3 regions of the Paenibacillus sp. FSL R5-0378 genome follow, and region 3 is predicted to be linked to each of the others. Evidence: riboswitches for the same ligand, from Rfam matches in the RefSeq annotation. Region 3 holds a riboswitch; each other region holds the start of a gene.

Region 1 (5,911 bases), 2.1 Mb from region 3:
TTCAGCTCCAAAATCCGTTTCACTGACGAATGGATGGTTTCGATCGGTATCGCCCCGCTCTTCACCGCGTTCACCAGCGTTTGGTGCGCGGCTGCCGGATCTTGCGGCATGAGGATGATATCCACACCTGCGGAAACGGCACGTATCACCGCTTGATTTGCGCCAAAATGCTCCGCGATCGCATTCATCGTGAAGGCATCGGAAATGATGACGCCTTTATATCCAAGCTCCCCCCGGAGCAGTCCGGTCAGCACCTTCTTGGATAACGTAGCAGGGATCGGTACGCTGCTTCCGTCCTTAAGTGATGTGACGTGTTCGTTGTCTACTGCTGGAAACGCAATATGTGCGGTCATGATCATCTCTACTCCGTTATCGATGGCAGACCGAAACGGTTTGAGCTCAACGGCATCGAGCCGCTCCCGATCATGTGAAAGCACCGGCATTCCTAAGTGGGAGTCTACTACCGTATCGCCATGGCCTGGAAAATGCTTAACCCCCGCGATGACTCCCGATTGCCGTAGTCCTTGGATCTCTGCGAGACCCAGTCGTGTCACCAAATCCGGATCCGAGCTAAACGACCGCATTCCGATAATCGGATTATCCGGGTTGCTGTTAATGTCGAGCACCGGCGCAAAATTGACCTGAAGCCCGAGCGCCTTTAGCTCTTCCCCGGTCAGCCGTCCGGCCGCTTCGGCGAGCGTTGTATCTCCGGTTGCGCCGAGCGCCATTTGACCCGGCAGATTCGTACCTCCGGGGATTCGTTTAACGACGCCGCCTTCCTGGTCGATGCCAAGGAACAGCGGAATATCGCCTGCCTCCATCTGCAGATCATGCGTCAGAGTGGTGACCTGCCGAGCGTCTACGATATTTTTATCAAAAAGAATAAGTCCGCCCAAATCCTGATCATGGATGCTGCGTTTGACTCCTTCATTGACCGCAGTCGTCACTTGCCCGTTCCATTGCCTGATGTCTGGCATGAGCATTTGGCCGACCTGCTCGCTGACCGTCATATAGGACATCAGCTTATCCCAATCCTGTGCCTGAATGGCCCCTTGACGTTCGAAGCGAATGACCCGTGACATAAATACGGCAAACTCCGCACGCGTCACAGATCGGTCTGGACGAAAGGTGCTATCTGAATATCCGCCGATCAATCCGTTGGAGCTCATGATGAGAATAGGCGCTGCCGCCCAATGCTTTGCTGTATCCGTTATTGTTACGGGTTGCTGGCCTTTTACGAGTGAATAGGCCCGTGTAAGAAACGCCGCCGTTTCGGCACGGCTCATCGGTGCATCCGGATGGAAGGTGCTGTCAGGAAATCCGCTGGCCAGCCCATGTTTTGCGGCAATGGCAATTTCAAGATAAAAAGGATGGTTCTTAGGCACATCTGTATAGGTCATGCCGCCGCCCGCTTCTTGCTGCAGCTCCTGCGGATAAAGCTCCCGCACCATGAAAGTAACGGCCTGCGCTCTTGTGACTTGCCTTTCGGGCATAAACTTCCCGTAACCGTATCCAGCGACGGTTCCCCGTTCGGCCATATAGGTGATGCCGTCTTCCGCCCACTTCGAGTGCTGCAGATCGCTAAATCGTTCTTCCGCAGCTGCGCTTCCTGCCCATACGAGCACAGAACCGAGTACGGCACCGAATATCGTTATTAGTTTCACATTCATCTGTTCCACCCCTGTTGCTGTTCTATATACGTTGATTAGACGCAATGGATGAATTTTTGTTGCGTTAATCCTTTGACACTCTGCACATCGTGAAAATATACGGATCCCCTACTCTGAAGGAAATAAGCCCTTACTCATAAGCCATTACACTCAAGCCATTACTCCCACGGGATTACTCTTTCCCTTCCTATATATCCGCTGCTTTTACGCAAAAAAAAAGACCGCCGGCACAGATGCCGGGGCCTCATTACGAATGGTTTGAACCATCTGAATCGCTATTTTTTTAAATGATACGGTACCGTTGTCACAACAACATCTTTGCGGAATAAAAGATAAGTCCGGATCATCAAACTCGTCTGGTTGTGCAGCAGATTGTGCCAGCTCCGCTTTGGAATAAACTGCGGAATGATCACTGTGACCTGGTAGTTGGATTCGCTGGCTTTCCGGTGCACCGTATCGATAAATTTGCTAAGCGGATGAATGATGCTCCGGTACGGAGAATGCAGCGTCACAAGGCGCACGTCGGGCCGCCATTTTTGCCATTTTTCCTCAAACCGGTTCTCTTCTTCACGTTCAAACGGAATATATACCGCAATGATCTGATCCGCCGCCAGCGACTTCGCATAATTCAGGGAATGCTCCACGACATGCGTAATGCCCGAAACGGGGAGAATGATCACATTGCCTTCAATCGGTACCGCCGGCTCGCACGTCGACAGCCGCAGCTGCTCGCCAACCGCCTCATAATGCTTCTTGATCCGGTGGAACAGATACACGATCAGCGGCAAAAAGATCAGTACCGGCCAAATCTGCGCAAACTTGGTTGCGAAGAACATCACCGACACCGTGAAGCTGATCAGCGCGCCGATCGTATTGATGACGAGCTTCGTCACCCAACCCTGCGGTTTTTCCCGGATCCACTTGACGATCATTCCCGTTTGCGAGAGCGTGAAAGGGATAAATACCCCTACCGCGTACAGTGGGATCAAATGTTCCGTCTGTCCGTGGAAAGCGACGATCAGCACGATGGACAGTAGCCCAAGGATGATGATTCCGTTCGAATATCCCAAACGGTCACCGCGGACAGTAAACATCCGGGGAATAAACCGGTCTTTGGCTAAATTGACCGCCAGCAGCGGAAACGCCGAATATCCGGTGTTGGCCGCCAGGATCAAGATCAGTGCCGTCGTGCCCTGGATGAAAAAGTACATAAAATTCCGTCCGAACGTCTGATTGGCAATCTGGGATACGACCGTCTCCTGGGGATTTGGGGATATACCCAAATAATAAGCAAGAAATACGATGCCCGAGAAGAGTACAGCCAGCAGAATCCCCATTGCCATCAAGGTTTTGGCCGCATTGTTCGGAGCCGGATCCTTGAAGTTCGGGATGGCGTTCGAGATCGCTTCGACCCCGGTCAGAGCGGAGCTGCCCGAGGCAAAAGCTTTTAAGAGCAGGAACAGGCTGATTCCCGCCACCGGCGTCCCGACCGGCGTATGCAAATGCGGTGAAACGTGACCGGTCACGATGTTGTACATACCGACGCCGATCAAAATGAACAGCGCTAAGGCGAACAGATACACCGGATAAGCCAGGATGGAGGCGGACTCGGTGACGCCCCGCAAATTCAGCAGCGTGATGAGGATGACGAAGGTGACGGCAATCCCCACCGTATGCTCATGCAGCGCCGGAAACGCCGAAGTCAGCGCGTCCGTGCCCGCCGAAACGCTGACCGCAACAGTCAGAATGTAATCTACCAGCAGCGATCCGCCGGCCACCAGCCCGGGATAGATTCCCAGATTCTGTTTGGAGACGACGTAAGCGCCGCCGCCATGCGGATAAGCGAAGATGATCTGCCGGTAGGATAAAATGAGTGCAGCCAGCAAAATCAGTACGCCGATTCCGATCGGTATCGAATACCAGAACGCCGCCGTGCTGACCGTAACCAGAACCAGCAAAATTTGCTCCGGCCCATACGCTACGGACGACAGCGCATCGGAGGATAGAATGGCCAAAGCTTTTTTCTTATTCCGTTTTTGTTCTCCCAATTCGGTAGACTTCAGCGGCCGTCCGATCAAAAGTCTTTTCAATGCTGCCATAAAATGTTTGTCACCGCCAGTGTTAGAGTTGAAATGCTCATGATGTACCCGTTAGACACGTGTTCAACCCTTTTTGGGCACAACAAAAAAAGCCGCAGGAAAGCTGGACCTTCCCGTGGCTTTACGCGCACGACAAATCCCTCTTTCATAACGCTTACGAGGTTAGCTGACGGATTCGGGACCGAAAGTATCCCTACACTCAATAAATGAACATCAAGTGATTCACCCCTGGGACGAAGGCTTAGCTTCCTCCCTTTGGTTCCCCCGCTCCTGATTTCAGAATTCAGCGATCAAGGAGTACTACGTTTCAGGTTCACAAGTTCACGATTACGAATTGAATCTTACTCCTTCCGGATACCTGCTGTAAAGAAGCAAACGGTTTGAGATACGTATGAAAAAATTCAAAAGAACTTCATGTCAACGCTTACATTGGCGGCACTCTATTAATTTCTGGCTGTAGCTGTGCATATCGCTTGTTTACGCTATTAAATTCATATCGGACTTCTATATATTTCGATCCGCCGCATTCCTCAGCGAAGCCTCTACGGTATCCAGCCGGTTCAAGCAGTGATGCCGGACCATTTCGAGGTCGTTATCCAGCTGGTCTGGCTCCAGGTCACGCTGCAAAATATTCATGCACCAATGGGTCAGGTTTCTCAAATGATGGCGGTATGCATAATAACGCAGTAAATCCGGGTTCAGCTCCATCTGTTGACCTAGTTCCTGCTCATACCCTTTGAGAAAATGACCCAGTCCGTCCCCGATATACCCCACGATATCCAGCTCTGGGGGCGCGAGCATGGCTGCTTCCCAGTCCAGGACGACAAGCCGTCCGTCTGCGGTCTCCATCAGATTCCCTCCCCACAGATCACCGTGACAGAGCACATTGGGGGCCGGGTCAAGTACGAGACGTTCACGAACCCCTGTGATCTGGTGCAACAGCTCGGTTATGCGCGTTTGCTGAGGGATAACAAGCTCACGCAGCAGCTGGCTAGCGGGATTTGCACCGGGCTGAAGATGTTCAAGCTGCTCCAGGCATTGGATCAAATGCTCGGAAAAGGAGACATCATACGTTTCAACCGCAAGGCCGGATGTGGTAGTGAAAGGAGTCGACTTCCGAATCCGCGCCGCCAGCCGTCCAACACGCTCCAAGTTATGCTTGGAAAAAGGGTAAGCCTCAGCTAAGGTATCTCCTTCGATAAATTGAAACAGCACCGCTGTGCAATCAGGAAGGGAAAGCAGAAAAGCACCGCTTAAGGTTCGGAATGGACAAGGCAATTCCATAAATCGGCCGGTCTGATGCAATTCCCACATAAACGGCACATAACGCCTGCAGCGAAGGATGCTTTGGCGGTGGCTGTCATTGCTATGGTCAAACAGTTTCAGATAGGATCGCGTCCCATTTTCTCCCTCCACCCGGTAAGAATAGGCCGAATCTCCATAAGGGATAAAAATAAGCCTCCGGGCAGCAATTCCGTAAGCTTCGTTCAAGTGATGCACAAAAGCCCCTTCGTCCATTCGATATGACTGCCTCACTTCGCTCTCCCCTTTCCCCTTTACATCGTAGCGCGGTTAAAAGCAATCAAGCCCGGTGTCTGTGTAACCCGGACTTGATCGCACTCACCTCTTAGGAGATTAAAACAATCTTTCATTCATTCACCAATGTTAACAGGCAATGTTAACCGATGTAGACCACCGCACCGCCGCGCCTGTACGCCTTTGGCAGTTCCGTCTCCAGCAGCTCGAGTCTGCGTAACATGTGGTCGAGGTCGTCCCCATGCATGTGGCTTCGCGCCCATTCTTTAAGCTGGGACACTTCGCCCAAGACAGACGGGATGTCCTCGGACTCCACGTCTGTACCGTCCTGGAAAAGTGCGACCCACTGCAAGTTCAGCTCTTCCACCGCCGGCACCCAATATTTCTGGAAAAAGGATTCCGTCGCCACCGGAAGCATAAAGGACCGTTCAAATTCGTCTTCCGGGTCCACAATAATGGCGCTGATTGACATGTTATTTCACCCCAAATCGAATGTTGAATGTATAATCCGGGAATTCTTGACGCAGCTTGTTCAAGCTGTTCTCCGCGGCTGTCCGTAACGCCGGCGAGTCCCCGTCCAGCTGAAACTCAAAATGCCGGATTCCT
Region 2 (5,911 bases), 3.9 Mb from region 3:
GGCGGAAGAGAATGCCAAGGTCTCACTGGACGAGAAGTTCCGCCTGATCGAACGGGATGAGGAGCGGACGTCCAAGGCTGCCGCGAACCTCGGCCAGTATATCGGCATTGAGTCGCTGCACCGGATCGAGGCGTTCGACAACTCCAACATCCAGGGAACGAATCCGGTATCGGCGATGGTCGTGTTTATCGACGGCAAGCCCGACAAAAAGGAATACCGGAAGTACAAAATCCGTTCGGTTCAGGGACCGGACGATTACGATACGATGCGGGAGGTCGTCCGCAGACGCTACGAGCGCGTGCTCAAGGAAAATTTGGAGCTGCCCGACCTGATTGTCGTGGACGGCGGCAAAGGCCAAATTTCCGCCGCGATCGACGTGCTGCAGAACGAGCTGGGCTTGTTCATCCCGGTGTGCGGTCTGGTCAAGGACGTCAAGCACCGGACCGCGCAGCTGATGGTGGGCGATCCGCCCGAGCCGATTTCGCTGCCGCGCGACAGCCAGGAGTTCTACCTGCTTCAGCGCATCCAGGATGAGGTGCACCGGTTCGCCATCACCTTCCACCGCGAGCAGCGCGGCAAGTCGATGGTGGCATCCAAGCTCGACGCCATCCCGGGCATCGGCGAGAAGCGGCGCAAGCTGCTGCTGAAGCATTTTGGCTCGCTCAAAAAAATAAAAGAGGCCCGGATTGAAGACTTCCGGCCTCTCTCGATCGGCGACAAGCTCGCCGGACAAATTATAGCAGCCCTTCAGGAGGAGGAGTCGTAACATACGGCTTCTCCTTCTTTTTGCCGTAAAACAGGTAAATGACCCAGGCGACGATAAACGGTATGACGCAGGTGACCACGCCCGCCAAAATGTTCGTCAGATCCCCCATGCTGAACAAGCTGAAGCTCATCAGGATGCTGTCGAACACGACGTGGGCGAACATGACCGCGATGTAGCCGTGACGCAGGAAGATCAAGCTGAACAGGAGACCGATGAACAGGAGCTCAATCGGCCGGGTGTATATCGGGTAGATCGGGTACAGCGTATGGCCGAAGGCCCAAATCAGCGTCGGAATGACGCAGGCGACAAATGTGTTCCTTACGATTTTCTTCAGCATCGGTATGCCGAACAGGCGGTACACGGCTTCCTCGGAGATGCCGGCCATCCAGGCCATGATCGGCAGCATCCACGGATACAGCATGTTATACGGGGACTGCGAGGCGTCCGTCGTGGACCAGCTGTGGATCGTCCGGTCCAGGACGAGATAGATCACCGACTGCGCCCCCATCAGGATAAACGCCCACAAATACCCGGTGAACATGCTGTGGAGCACGTAACGCCCGTATCCTGGCTCTTTGGCGCGGGCCCAGGCGTTGTAACCGGCTTTGCGCCACAGTCCGTCCCCGCCGACCAGGGAGAAATACAGGAGCACCGTCATCGCAATGCTCAGGATCACCTGAACGACCATGGCCGCGATGATCCCGAACTGGGAGAAGCCTTCTGCTTCCAGCACCGGCAGCATGTTATACGTCGTCAGCAATGAGACAACAAAATAAAACAAGGACAAAAACAGCCCGCGTGCAAAGGAGGTGTACCGCCGCGTCAGTGCACTGTAAATGATGGCGAGAATGCCGAGCACGATCGTAAACAGTCCGTATCCCAGCATGGTCAGCATCGTGGCGCTTTTGGTCTGCTTCTCTACATAAGCCGTATGAGCGGATGGGACCGAAAATCCAGGGAGGAAGGAGTGAAGCTCCCCATCCTCAAAGGCAAACTTGAATTCCAGCTGCGATTCCCCGATGTGCGAGGAGGAGTCGGTATAGATCAATCCGGGCTCATCCTTGCCGCTCGATACTTTCAGGGAGCCGGTGTTATAGCCCAGCTTCTGCAGCCAGGACGAGGCGATTTCCTCTTTATCCTCCAGCGTCATGTTGCCTTCCACAATTCTCAGTTTCTGCTTGCGCATGGTTTCGTTCGATTCAGCCATCGCGGCAGCATACTTGGAGTACGGAGGCGTGATGGAGAACCCGACCACCTTGCCCGTGTTCATATGTACGTCTACATTGACATATCCCTGATCGCTCGACTCGGGCAGCCGGACCCGGAACACGTCATAAGGATACTTCGGTTCGTATTTCTTGTTATATTCGTTAAGAAGCTTCTCTCTGGATAAATAACCGTAAAGGTCCGATTCCGACTGGTACGTGACGAGCGGTTCGGCGGCAATGCCTGTTTGAATATTCAACCGGTCCGAGGCAAACGCTTTGGCGGCTGCTTCCGCCTCCGATTTGCTGATGACCTTGGTCGTTTGCCCCTCTAGCGTCTCCGAGCTCGTCTGCGGAAACACTTGTACAAAAAAGAATAAAATAAGGCCGATGACCCCCAAAATGCCCAGCCATTTATAATTGGCCCTGATTTCCAGCGGCTGGTTTAACCGGTCCATGAAATCCCCCCTTGAATGTGATAAAGATACCATTCCCCCCAATACAGTACGGTAAACATAACATAGAAGATTCGCCCAAAACCAGTATACCCTGAAAATAGTGGTGAAAAAACGATGAAAATCAAGGAAAGCCATCGAAAAGAGAAGATAACCGCAGGCCGTGTCCACCTGCATTGCGAATCAGGCTGTTTTCCATCCAATTCATCAGAAAAAGGCCTTTGTGAAGTCCTACAATAAAGATTATAATTTTGATGCAAATGAATAAGAACGCCGAATTTCAAGTGAAAACGGGGGAACCAATTTTTTGGGGTGAATTTCGTTGGGACGGTTTAGTCCGCGAATAGGGCAACCTGTGCATGCCCGAATCCGTCAGCTAACCTCGTAGGCGTCGTGCATGCAGGAGCCAAACCGAAAGGCATTGGATTTCCGATGCTTTTTTTCTTTTGACTTTTTTAAAGAGGTGAATGTATTGATTGGGAAATGGAAGTGGTTCCGGCTGGCCCCTCCGCAAGTATTAACGCTAGGTTTTGCGGCCATTATTTTGATCGGAGCCATACTGCTCACCTTGCCGATTTCGAACACGACGGGTAAGCCGCTGAATTTTATGGATGCCTTGTTTACGGCAACCTCGGCGACCTGCGTGACCGGTTTGGTTGTCAAAGATACGGGGCTGTATTTCAGCACGTTCGGTCAAGTCGTCATCATGCTGCTGATCCAGATCGGCGGGCTCGGTTTTATGACGATGGCCACGCTGATCGCTCTGGTGTTCAAGCGCCGGATTTCGCTCCGGGACCGGCTCCTGCTGCAGGAAGCGATGAATCAGAATACGATGGAAGGCATCGTCCGTCTGATCCGGAAAGTCATATTTTTTTCGTTGACGATCGAAGGCTGCGGAGCACTGCTGCTTGCCATCCGGTGGTCGTTCGATATGCCTCTTGGAAAAGCGATCTATTTTGGAATATTTCATGGCGTGTCCATGTTCAATAATGCGGGATTTGACCTGTTCGGCCATTTTAACAGCCTGACGGGATTTGTATACGATCCGCTCGTCAATTTTGTCGTGATGTTTCTGATCGTATCCGGCGGCATCGGCTTTATCGTCATGTCCGATCTGGTGGATTACCAGGTACACCGGAAACTGTCGCTCCACAGCAAAGTGGTGCTGTCCATGACCGGTGCCCTGATTGTGGTCGGAGCAGTCGTCATCTTTATCTTTGAATTCACGAATCCCAAGACGCTCGGTTCGCTGAATTGGGGTGGCAAAATTCTCGCCTCGCTGTTCCAGTCGGTCACGCCGCGGACGGCAGGGGCGAATACGCTGAACTTGGCAGATATGCGCCAGGCATCGCAATTTTTCACGATCATTCTGATGTTTATCGGCGCGTCGCCGGGCTCTACCGGGGGCGGGATCAAGACCACGACGTTCACCATCCTCGTCGGTGCGGTGATCGCGATGATCCGCGGCCGCGACGATATCGTCCTGTACCGGTACCGTTTGGCGCAGGAGCGGATTTTCAAAGCGTTGACCATTACCTTTCTGGCCTTGTTTCTGGTCGTCGGCGTATCGATGATTCTGTCCACGACAGAAGACAGCAGCTTTTTGATGATCCTGTACGAGACGACTTCGGCTTTCGGCACCGTAGGATTATCGCTCGGGCTGACGCCGCATTTGTCCTTGATCGGGAAAATCCTGATCTGCCTGACGATGTTTGCCGGCCGTCTTGGGCCGCTGACCTTCGCCTACGCGCTTGGTCCGAAGAAGGGCAAGGAGCTGTACCGCCATCCCGAAGGTAAGATCATTATCGGGTAAGGAATTTGGGTGATTCAAAGTTTCAATATTGTTATAAGAACCATATATAGAACCAACATTAAAGGATAAGGAGCATCTGGAAAGAAATGAAAACACAGCAGTTTGTCGTGATCGGTTTAGGGAGGTTCGGCTCAAGCTTGGCCATGGAGCTTATGGATCTGGGTTATGAGGTGCTTGGGGTAGACATCAATGAAGAAGTGGTCAATGATATGAGCGAGCATCTGACCCACGCCGTGGTGGCGGATGCAACCGATGAGGAGGTTCTCAAATCGCTGGGAATCCGCAATTTTGACTGCGGAATCGTGGCGATCGGGGACGATATCCAGATGAGCATCCTGGCCGCAATCCTGCTGAAGGAACTCGGCGTTCAGACCGTAGTGGCGAAGGCCATCTCCATGCTGCACGGCAAAGCCTTGTCCAAGCTGGGCGTGGACCGGGTCATCTTTCCGGAGCGGGACATGGGCATCCGGGTGGCGCACCAGCTCGTGACGCCGAATTTGCTGGATTACATTGAGCTGTCCAAAGATTACAGCATCGTGGAGATGACCGTACCGCAATGCCTGAACGGGAAGACGCTGAGCGAAGTCAATACGAGAGCCCGGTACGGATGCAGCATTGTTGCGCTCCATCGTACCGAGGGAGTCATCGTCGCGCCGACGGCGATGGACCAGCTGCATGCGGGCGACATCATGGTCATCATTGGCTCCAACAGCAATATCGACCGCTTCGAGAGCGAAGCGGTGAACGTCAAGTCATAAATCCGGAAGTGAGACAGACATGGAATCCCCGACGACCGAAATTATTCATCACATTTTAATACTGCTGCTGTTTATCATTGCCGTCGGCATGCTGTCCGGAAGACTGGCCTCCTGGCTCAGGCTTCCGGACGTTGCTGTGTTTATCGTGGCAGGCATGCTGCTTGGGCAGGGGCTGCATCTGATCAACGAAACAAGCAGCTCCCTCATCAACCAGCTGATCCTCACCGTTGGGTCGGCGCTTATTCTGTTTGACGGCGGCCGTAACCTGAAGCTGAGCGGGCTGCGGAAGGTATGGATCACACTTTCTATGCTGAGCGTTCCCGGCGTTATCGTCACGACCTTGATCGTCGGAGCTGCCGTGCATTACCTGTTCGGGCTGGACTGGCTCGTAGCCTTCCTGGCCGCCGCCGTCATTGCCTCGACTGACCCCGCTTCGATCATTCCTGTGTTCAAGCAGGTAAAGATCAAGGAAAGAGTCCGGGAGACGGTGGAGAGCGAGTCTGCCTTCAACGATGCGACCGGCTCGATTCTGACCTTTGCGCTGCTGGCCGCGGTGACGGGCAGCGGTTCCTTACATATCGGGACGATGGCCTGGGATTTCGTAAAAACCGCCGTTGGCGGCATTCTCGTCGGCGCCGTCGTATCTATGATTCTTACGTATCTCGTTGCCCATTTCCGGCTTGGCGTCCTGAAGGATTACACGACGATCACGATGATCGTCGTCGCACTTTCTTCTTATTTAATAGGGGACCTGATTCATGTCAGCGGATTTATGGCGACCTTCGTGGCCGGGCTGATCTGGGGGAACGCGGATACGTTCGGGCTGTCAATGGACGATAAGCTGGAGGAGACCGCATCGTTTGCGGACAATACGAGCGTCATGATGCGGATGCTGATTTTCATCCTGCTCGGCA
Region 3 (5,911 bases):
CCCAAGGGGTTCTGGGGAAGGGAGCTCGTCGAGCAATACTGCCGGAAGCACGGGTTTAACCTGGACATCGTCGTGGAAACGACGTCCAACCCTTCGCTCTTCCGCTTTGTCAGGGAAAACATGGGGGTTACCGTTCAGACGCCTACGCTCGTCGAAGCCATCGGCGATCCGAAGCTGCGGTTCCTCCCCATCCATGATGATCCGCCCTACAGGGAAATGAGCATCATTTACCGGGCGGATAAATATTTGGGCCATGCTGCGCAGGCTTTTATTCATCTTGCCGAGGAGCGCCTCAAATCATAGTGCGAGCTCGAGGCGCGCAGCATGGCCGGCAATCGGCCCCATTTTGACCCTTGGGAAGTTATATGTATCTTTCCTGGATCACGTTATAATGATGGATTTCATGTCCGGTCAGAATATACGCCCAAGCGGCGGCGGTGGATTCATAACCGTTCACGATACCTCTGCGGGTCCAGGCCTCGTCCGGAATGCTCCGCAGCAGCGTCAGCGTGGAGCGGCGAACGGCGGCAAAATCCTCGAGAAGCTCGGCGATGGAGAAACGGTCGAAGGCTGCGCCTTCCATCAGCACTTCCTCGTCATAGCCGGTCAAAGGCGTGGTGTCCCCCCTCGCGATGCGGAGCAGCCTGTAGCACATGATGCGCTCATTATCCGTAATATGGCCGAGCACCTCTTTCAAGCTCCATTTGCCTGGCGCATAGCGGTAATTCCCTTTTTCTTCCGTCAGTGCAGAATAAAACGCGGTCGTCCGGTTCAGAGACCCGTTCAGAATCTCCTCGAGGTTCCCCTCAGGTACGAGAGAGACATACTTGGCGAAACCTTCGTTGTAGTCTTCCTTCGTTGGGCGCAGAATCATCGGTATCCATCCTTTCGTTTTGTAAAATGTTCAAGCAATGGGCGTGCCGTTGCCGACAGGCACATCAGGGGCCAGCAGCACCACATCGCCCTCTTCCGGAACTCCGCCGAGAACGAGCACCTCGGATTCATATCCGGCAATCCGCCGCACGGGAAAATTAACGACGGCGGCCACCTGGCGGCCGACCAGCTGCTCGGGGGTATACCTTCTCGTAATCTGGGCCGAAGAACGCTTGACTCCAAGCTCCCCGAAATCAATGCTCAGCTTGATCGCCGGCTTGCGCGCCTCGGGAAAAGGCTCCGCCTTGACCACCGTTCCGATGCGAATGTCCAGCTTCATCAAATCTTCGATGGTTGCCACAACTTTTCCTCCTTCTTATGCCATGATGATATCTCTCCATTATATCCCTGCCTGTCAATGGCACAAGCACTTTCACCAACCTAAAAAAGGCTGCACACCGCAGCCCAGATTCCCATAACGTATTTTATCGGTATAGCCGCAAATAACAAATTAGCCATATGCCTAACTTTCAAGTGTGCCTTTTCATTGATTCCAAAAATCAATCGTTCATCCTCAAACTACGACAGTTAATGACGTATTACCATAGTATGATGAAATAAATAACTGCGAAGGAGTAGATGGACTTGAAGAGACTCGCTGGGAAAATCGCTCTCGTAACCGGAGGAAGCCGGGGAGCAGGACGTGGGATTGCCGTTGAGCTCGGGAAAGCCGGAGCAGTAGTTTATGTATCCGGAAGAAGTTTACGAGGGACGACTACACACGGTTTTCCAGGCAGTATCGATGAAACTGTGGAGGAGATTCGAAGTCATGGAGGAGAGGCGTACGCATGTCGTTGCGATCATACCCGTGATGAGGATACACAGGCTTTGATCGAGAGAATCCGACAGGAACAAGGACGGCTCCATATCCTAGTGAATAACGTCTGGGGACTGCATGACTTGGAAGTGAATTTACAATCCAAACCATTCTGGGAATATCCGCTGAACATGTGGGATGCTATGTTTCAGAATGGAGTACGCCCACAAATAGCGACAAACCATTATGCGATCCCGCTTATGCTGGAAGCTGATTCTGGATTGATCGTACATACCACATTTCAGGATCAGGATAAGTATTTAGGAACTTTCTATTACGACCTCGCCAAGAATACCATTAACCGCTCAGCGCTCGGATTAGCTCATGATCTCAAAAACACTGAAATAACCGTGGTAGCGGTCTCCCCTGGCTGGATGAGAACAGAACTGGTATTAAGGAACTTCGGTACAGATGAAGCTCATTGGAAAGAGGTTGAGGCTCTGAAACACACGGAGTCGCCGTACTACGTAGGGCGAGCGGTGTCAGCCCTAGCTGGGGATGATGAGGTGAAACTGAAAAACGGACGGGTACTACAGGTTGGTGATCTTGCCCAGGAATACGGGTTCACCGATATTGATGGACGGTTCATCCCTCCCTTTTTAATATAATCAGTCTCATTGAAAAAACGAATACTCGCTAGAGCTCAGTTAACCGCCTTCTTATCGGGCGGTTAACTGATTAGCTAATATAGCGAGTAGATCGTTTGGTTAGGGCCAGTGCGATTCAAGATGCGATTTTCTTTCCAGGAGGCAAATCCCATGACCACGGACTATCCTCCATAGGCTTCCCGGGTCCGGTAAATATGCTGGTCCATCAAAAAGTTCAGCAGCATGCGGTTGAATGCATGGGGCTGGCACAAATGGGTCGGGTACATCGCATCCTCGATCGTCGCCAGCTGCACATGCCGGAACAGGGTGGCCGCCCGCTGCATTTGCTTGACGAACCACTCGCTTTGGCTGCCTGCGACGCACAGTACAGGCATCGGCAGCCGCGCCAAATTGGCGGGCATCTCCATACGCAGCAGCTCCATGCGCTGCTTGATTGACTCTGTCGGCCGCTTGTGGTACAGCTCCTTGCGCAGGATGCTGTAGACCGGTCTCCACCGGTTATACGTCACCCGCAGCGACCGGAGGAAAAACTCCGCAGGCAAATAATAAGACAGCCAGCTGCACGCCTCGCAAATATTCAGCAAATGGTTCTTTTTCCCGAAGCATCCCGCGAAGTAGCTGTCTACGAGCACCAGGGCGCTGACCCGGTCCGGATGAAGGGCGGCAAACGTCTGGGCGAGCACGCTTCCGCTGGAACAGCCGACAAGCGTCGCCTGCGAAATATGCAGCTTATTGAGCAGCTCGCACAGATCGCTGCATTGGGTTTCCATAATGTGCCCGACCTCCACGTCAAGCTTCCCCGAATTGCCGTAACCCCGGAGGTCCAGCACGATTACCTTCGCCCGCTTGCTGAAATATTCGACCTGGGGCTCAAACATATGATGGGACGACAAATGCCCGTGAATGAACACGATGGGCGTGCCGCTGCCGTGAATTTCGTAATATAACGTGGTTCCGTTTACTTGTATCTGAGGCACTTCATGTTCTCCTCTCTCCCAAATAACCTGTTTTCTCTGTTTGTGCAAAATCGCGGGCGCCGCCCGCTTGGGAATCGATGCTTCTCCTTGTTTAAACAACAAAAAAGAAGCAACGGAAAGAGGACACTCTTCCATGCTTCCAACTCCAAGGCCGAATAAGCCTTGCCATCTGCATGAATAACAGCTGCCTCTCTTAACACGCTTGCGTGGTTAGCTGACGGATTCGGGCCCAAGAGTAGCCCTACTCATCACTTTCGAGATTCACCCCATATGGCCGCAGCGGATGCTGCAGACACGACCGGTTCCCCCGCTTTCCGCCCTCCGGCGGAAATTCAGCGAATAGACATATTTCATGTACACGCTTCATCCTTCAAAATGAGCGCACAGAAAAACACAGAGCAGATACCCTGTGTTGATGCGTCAAATCACAGTTTCCTCCGCTCTCAACTACGCTTACGAGGTTAGCTGACGGATTCGGGCCGTGAGAGTAGCCCTACGGAAACAGGCATTATCCTGCCTCCGATTCACCCCTGCAAGCCGCAAGCCCCAGCATAAAGCTCCGTGGGGCGAGGACTGCGATTGGTTCCCCCGCTTTTCATCGGAAAATTCAGCGTTTATCAAGTCGCAAATCTTACTCTATTGGATGATGAAATGAATATACGCCTGGGACGGCGAACTGTAAAGCAGGGAAACGATACGATTCCCTGCTTTATTTGGGGATCTGATGGGAAAACGGGTCCTAATCCGTAGGAATCATTGTTTTACGGCCTTTCCTACCGCTTTCCTTAGCTTTGCTGGATAACTGAAGGCGGGAAGCCATTCAAATGGCTGAACCCGCCCATTGGATAGGAATATAATGCCGATATAGGGCTGAAGCCGCTAGGCTGAAAAAAAGCGGCTTTTTGCCGGAATTTTGGACTTTGCGCTGGAAAGATGCTGGTTTTGATCCGAAAAATCCGCCTCGTCTTCTTGCCAAAGATATCCCTTGGACGTATGATGCGGATAGTTTACCAATCGGACACATGTATGGAACCCTACTGGCCGTGACGATCCGGAACAAGACGGCAGGGAGTATCCATGAAATCACAGTCAAGGAGGATGTCACGATGAACCGGGCTTTGATTCCCACCATCGAACTGTTTGAAATCGTTCTTCCAAGATACCAGCACCACAGCCTGGGCTGGCTGGAAAACTGCCGGATCGGCATTTTAAAGCTGCCTTACTCCGGCGAGGAAGGGCTTGCCGAGGGCCTGCTGTGCTCAGGCAAGCAAGCCTTCGATCTGGTACGGTGGGGCTGCCGCCTGCGCTATATTTGCGGCCTGACGCTGGAAGAGGCCATCACCGCGACGGCCATGAACATTCTGAAGCAGCCGGGCCACAATCAGTACCCGCTCGCGCTGATGGCGCTGCTTGATGTCAGGTCACGCCTGGAGCAGCATACCGCGCGCACAACAGCCGAACAGATGGGAAGATCCCTTGATGTCGGCCTTCTCAAGCTGAACCGTACGGCTTACGCCGAAGGAGCCGCAGCATCGCTGCGCATCCGGGGAGGAACGTCGCTTGCGATCTCCGGCCTGACGGCTGACCTTGATACGGAAATCCAGGCGAAAGCTCCCGTCAACCGCCTCCCGCTGCTCGGCCCGGAGTTCCCGACGGATACCCGCGCCTTGATCCGCCGCTCCTCGGCATATCTGTCCCTGTTCGGCGCTGGCACAAAGAACCGCCACCCCGGATAATCCCCGAGTGGCGGTTCTTTTGTGCTGCCTGCGCGGGCGGCTATAGCGCCTGCTCCTCGCTGCGAAGCTGCACCAGCGCTTTTCGCTGCCAGGCCTTGCTCCTCCAGCGGACCCAGAGCAGGATGCCCCGCAGCCATTCGTCGGCGATAAAAGCCGCCCAGATGCCGTACAGGCCGTATCCCCAATAAATGCCGAGCAGGTACGTCAGCGGCACACTGAAGAGCCAGGTCACCGTGATGGACACGATCATGGCGGACCGGGCGTCGCCGGCGGCCTGCAGCGACCGTTCCAGGATGACGTTGAAGTTGCGCCCCGGCTCCAGCAGAAAGCTCAGCAGCAGCAAGGCCGCTCCCATCGCGATAATGTCCGGGTCGGTCGTGAACAGCTTCATCAGCGGGTGCCGGAACAGCGTCAGCACGGCGACGGCCGCCAGCGTAATCAGCTCGCTGCGGATCAGATTCCGGATCACCTGCTTGTAGGCCTCTTCCCTCTGGCCCGCGCCGACCAGCTGCCCGACGATGATCTGCCCGCCCCGGCCCAGCGAGACGGCCAGAATCATGACGAAGAACATGATGTTCTGCGTGTAAATTTTCGTTGCCAGCACGCTGGCCCCAAGCGACGAAATAAAGGCCGTGGTCACAAACTGGTTGGCGGAGTACGACAAGGACACGGCCGAGGACGGCACGCCGACGCGAAGCACCTTCCCGATATGCTCACGGCTCCACACGAACAGGTCGTTCCAGCGGATGTAGACGCCCGCCGCCTTGCGTAGCAGCACCAGATTGACGGCCAGACCGACGCACTGGGCAAAGGCGGTGGATATCGCCACCCCGACGACGC

The links. Region 3 has a riboswitch for cyclic di-AMP ahead of MKY74_RS11765 (alpha/beta fold hydrolase). Riboswitches for the same ligand answer to the same signal wherever they lie in the genome.
Region 1: another riboswitch for cyclic di-AMP. It lies ahead of MKY74_RS21185 (APC family permease); the one in region 3 lies ahead of MKY74_RS11765 (alpha/beta fold hydrolase).
Region 2: another riboswitch for cyclic di-AMP. It lies ahead of MKY74_RS29700 (TrkH family potassium uptake protein); the one in region 3 lies ahead of MKY74_RS11765 (alpha/beta fold hydrolase).

What each region holds. Positions count from the first base shown of each region.
Region 1 is NZ_JBBPAY010000001.1:4,576,369-4,582,279, reverse strand. It holds gene MKY74_RS21190 (glycoside hydrolase family 3 N-terminal domain-containing protein) at 1-1,670, opposite strand, end outside; gene MKY74_RS21185 (APC family permease) at 1,946-3,769, opposite strand; cyclic di-AMP (ydaO/yuaA leader) riboswitch at 3,905-4,068, opposite strand; gene MKY74_RS21180 (phosphotransferase) at 4,274-5,305, opposite strand; gene MKY74_RS21175 (hypothetical protein) at 5,448-5,777, opposite strand; gene MKY74_RS21170 (PrsW family glutamic-type intramembrane protease) at 5,779-5,911, opposite strand, start outside.
Region 2 is NZ_JBBPAY010000001.1:6,397,110-6,403,020, reverse strand. It holds gene uvrC (excinuclease ABC subunit UvrC) at 1-766, shown strand, start outside; gene MKY74_RS29705 (CPBP family intramembrane glutamic endopeptidase) at 735-2,429, opposite strand; cyclic di-AMP (ydaO/yuaA leader) riboswitch at 2,688-2,831, shown strand; gene MKY74_RS29700 (TrkH family potassium uptake protein) at 2,899-4,239, shown strand; gene MKY74_RS29695 (potassium channel family protein) at 4,326-4,997, shown strand; gene MKY74_RS29690 (cation:proton antiporter) at 5,017-5,911, shown strand, end outside.
Region 3 is NZ_JBBPAY010000001.1:2,493,638-2,499,548, reverse strand. It holds gene MKY74_RS11785 (LysR family transcriptional regulator) at 1-303, shown strand, start outside; gene MKY74_RS11780 (DinB family protein) at 362-874, opposite strand; gene csaA (chaperone CsaA) at 905-1,234, opposite strand; gene MKY74_RS11770 (SDR family NAD(P)-dependent oxidoreductase) at 1,519-2,358, shown strand; gene MKY74_RS11765 (alpha/beta fold hydrolase) at 2,520-3,335, opposite strand; cyclic di-AMP (ydaO/yuaA leader) riboswitch at 3,519-3,683, opposite strand; cyclic di-AMP (ydaO/yuaA leader) riboswitch at 3,771-3,958, opposite strand; gene MKY74_RS11760 (hypothetical protein) at 4,442-5,071, shown strand; gene MKY74_RS11755 (MATE family efflux transporter) at 5,112-5,911, opposite strand, start outside.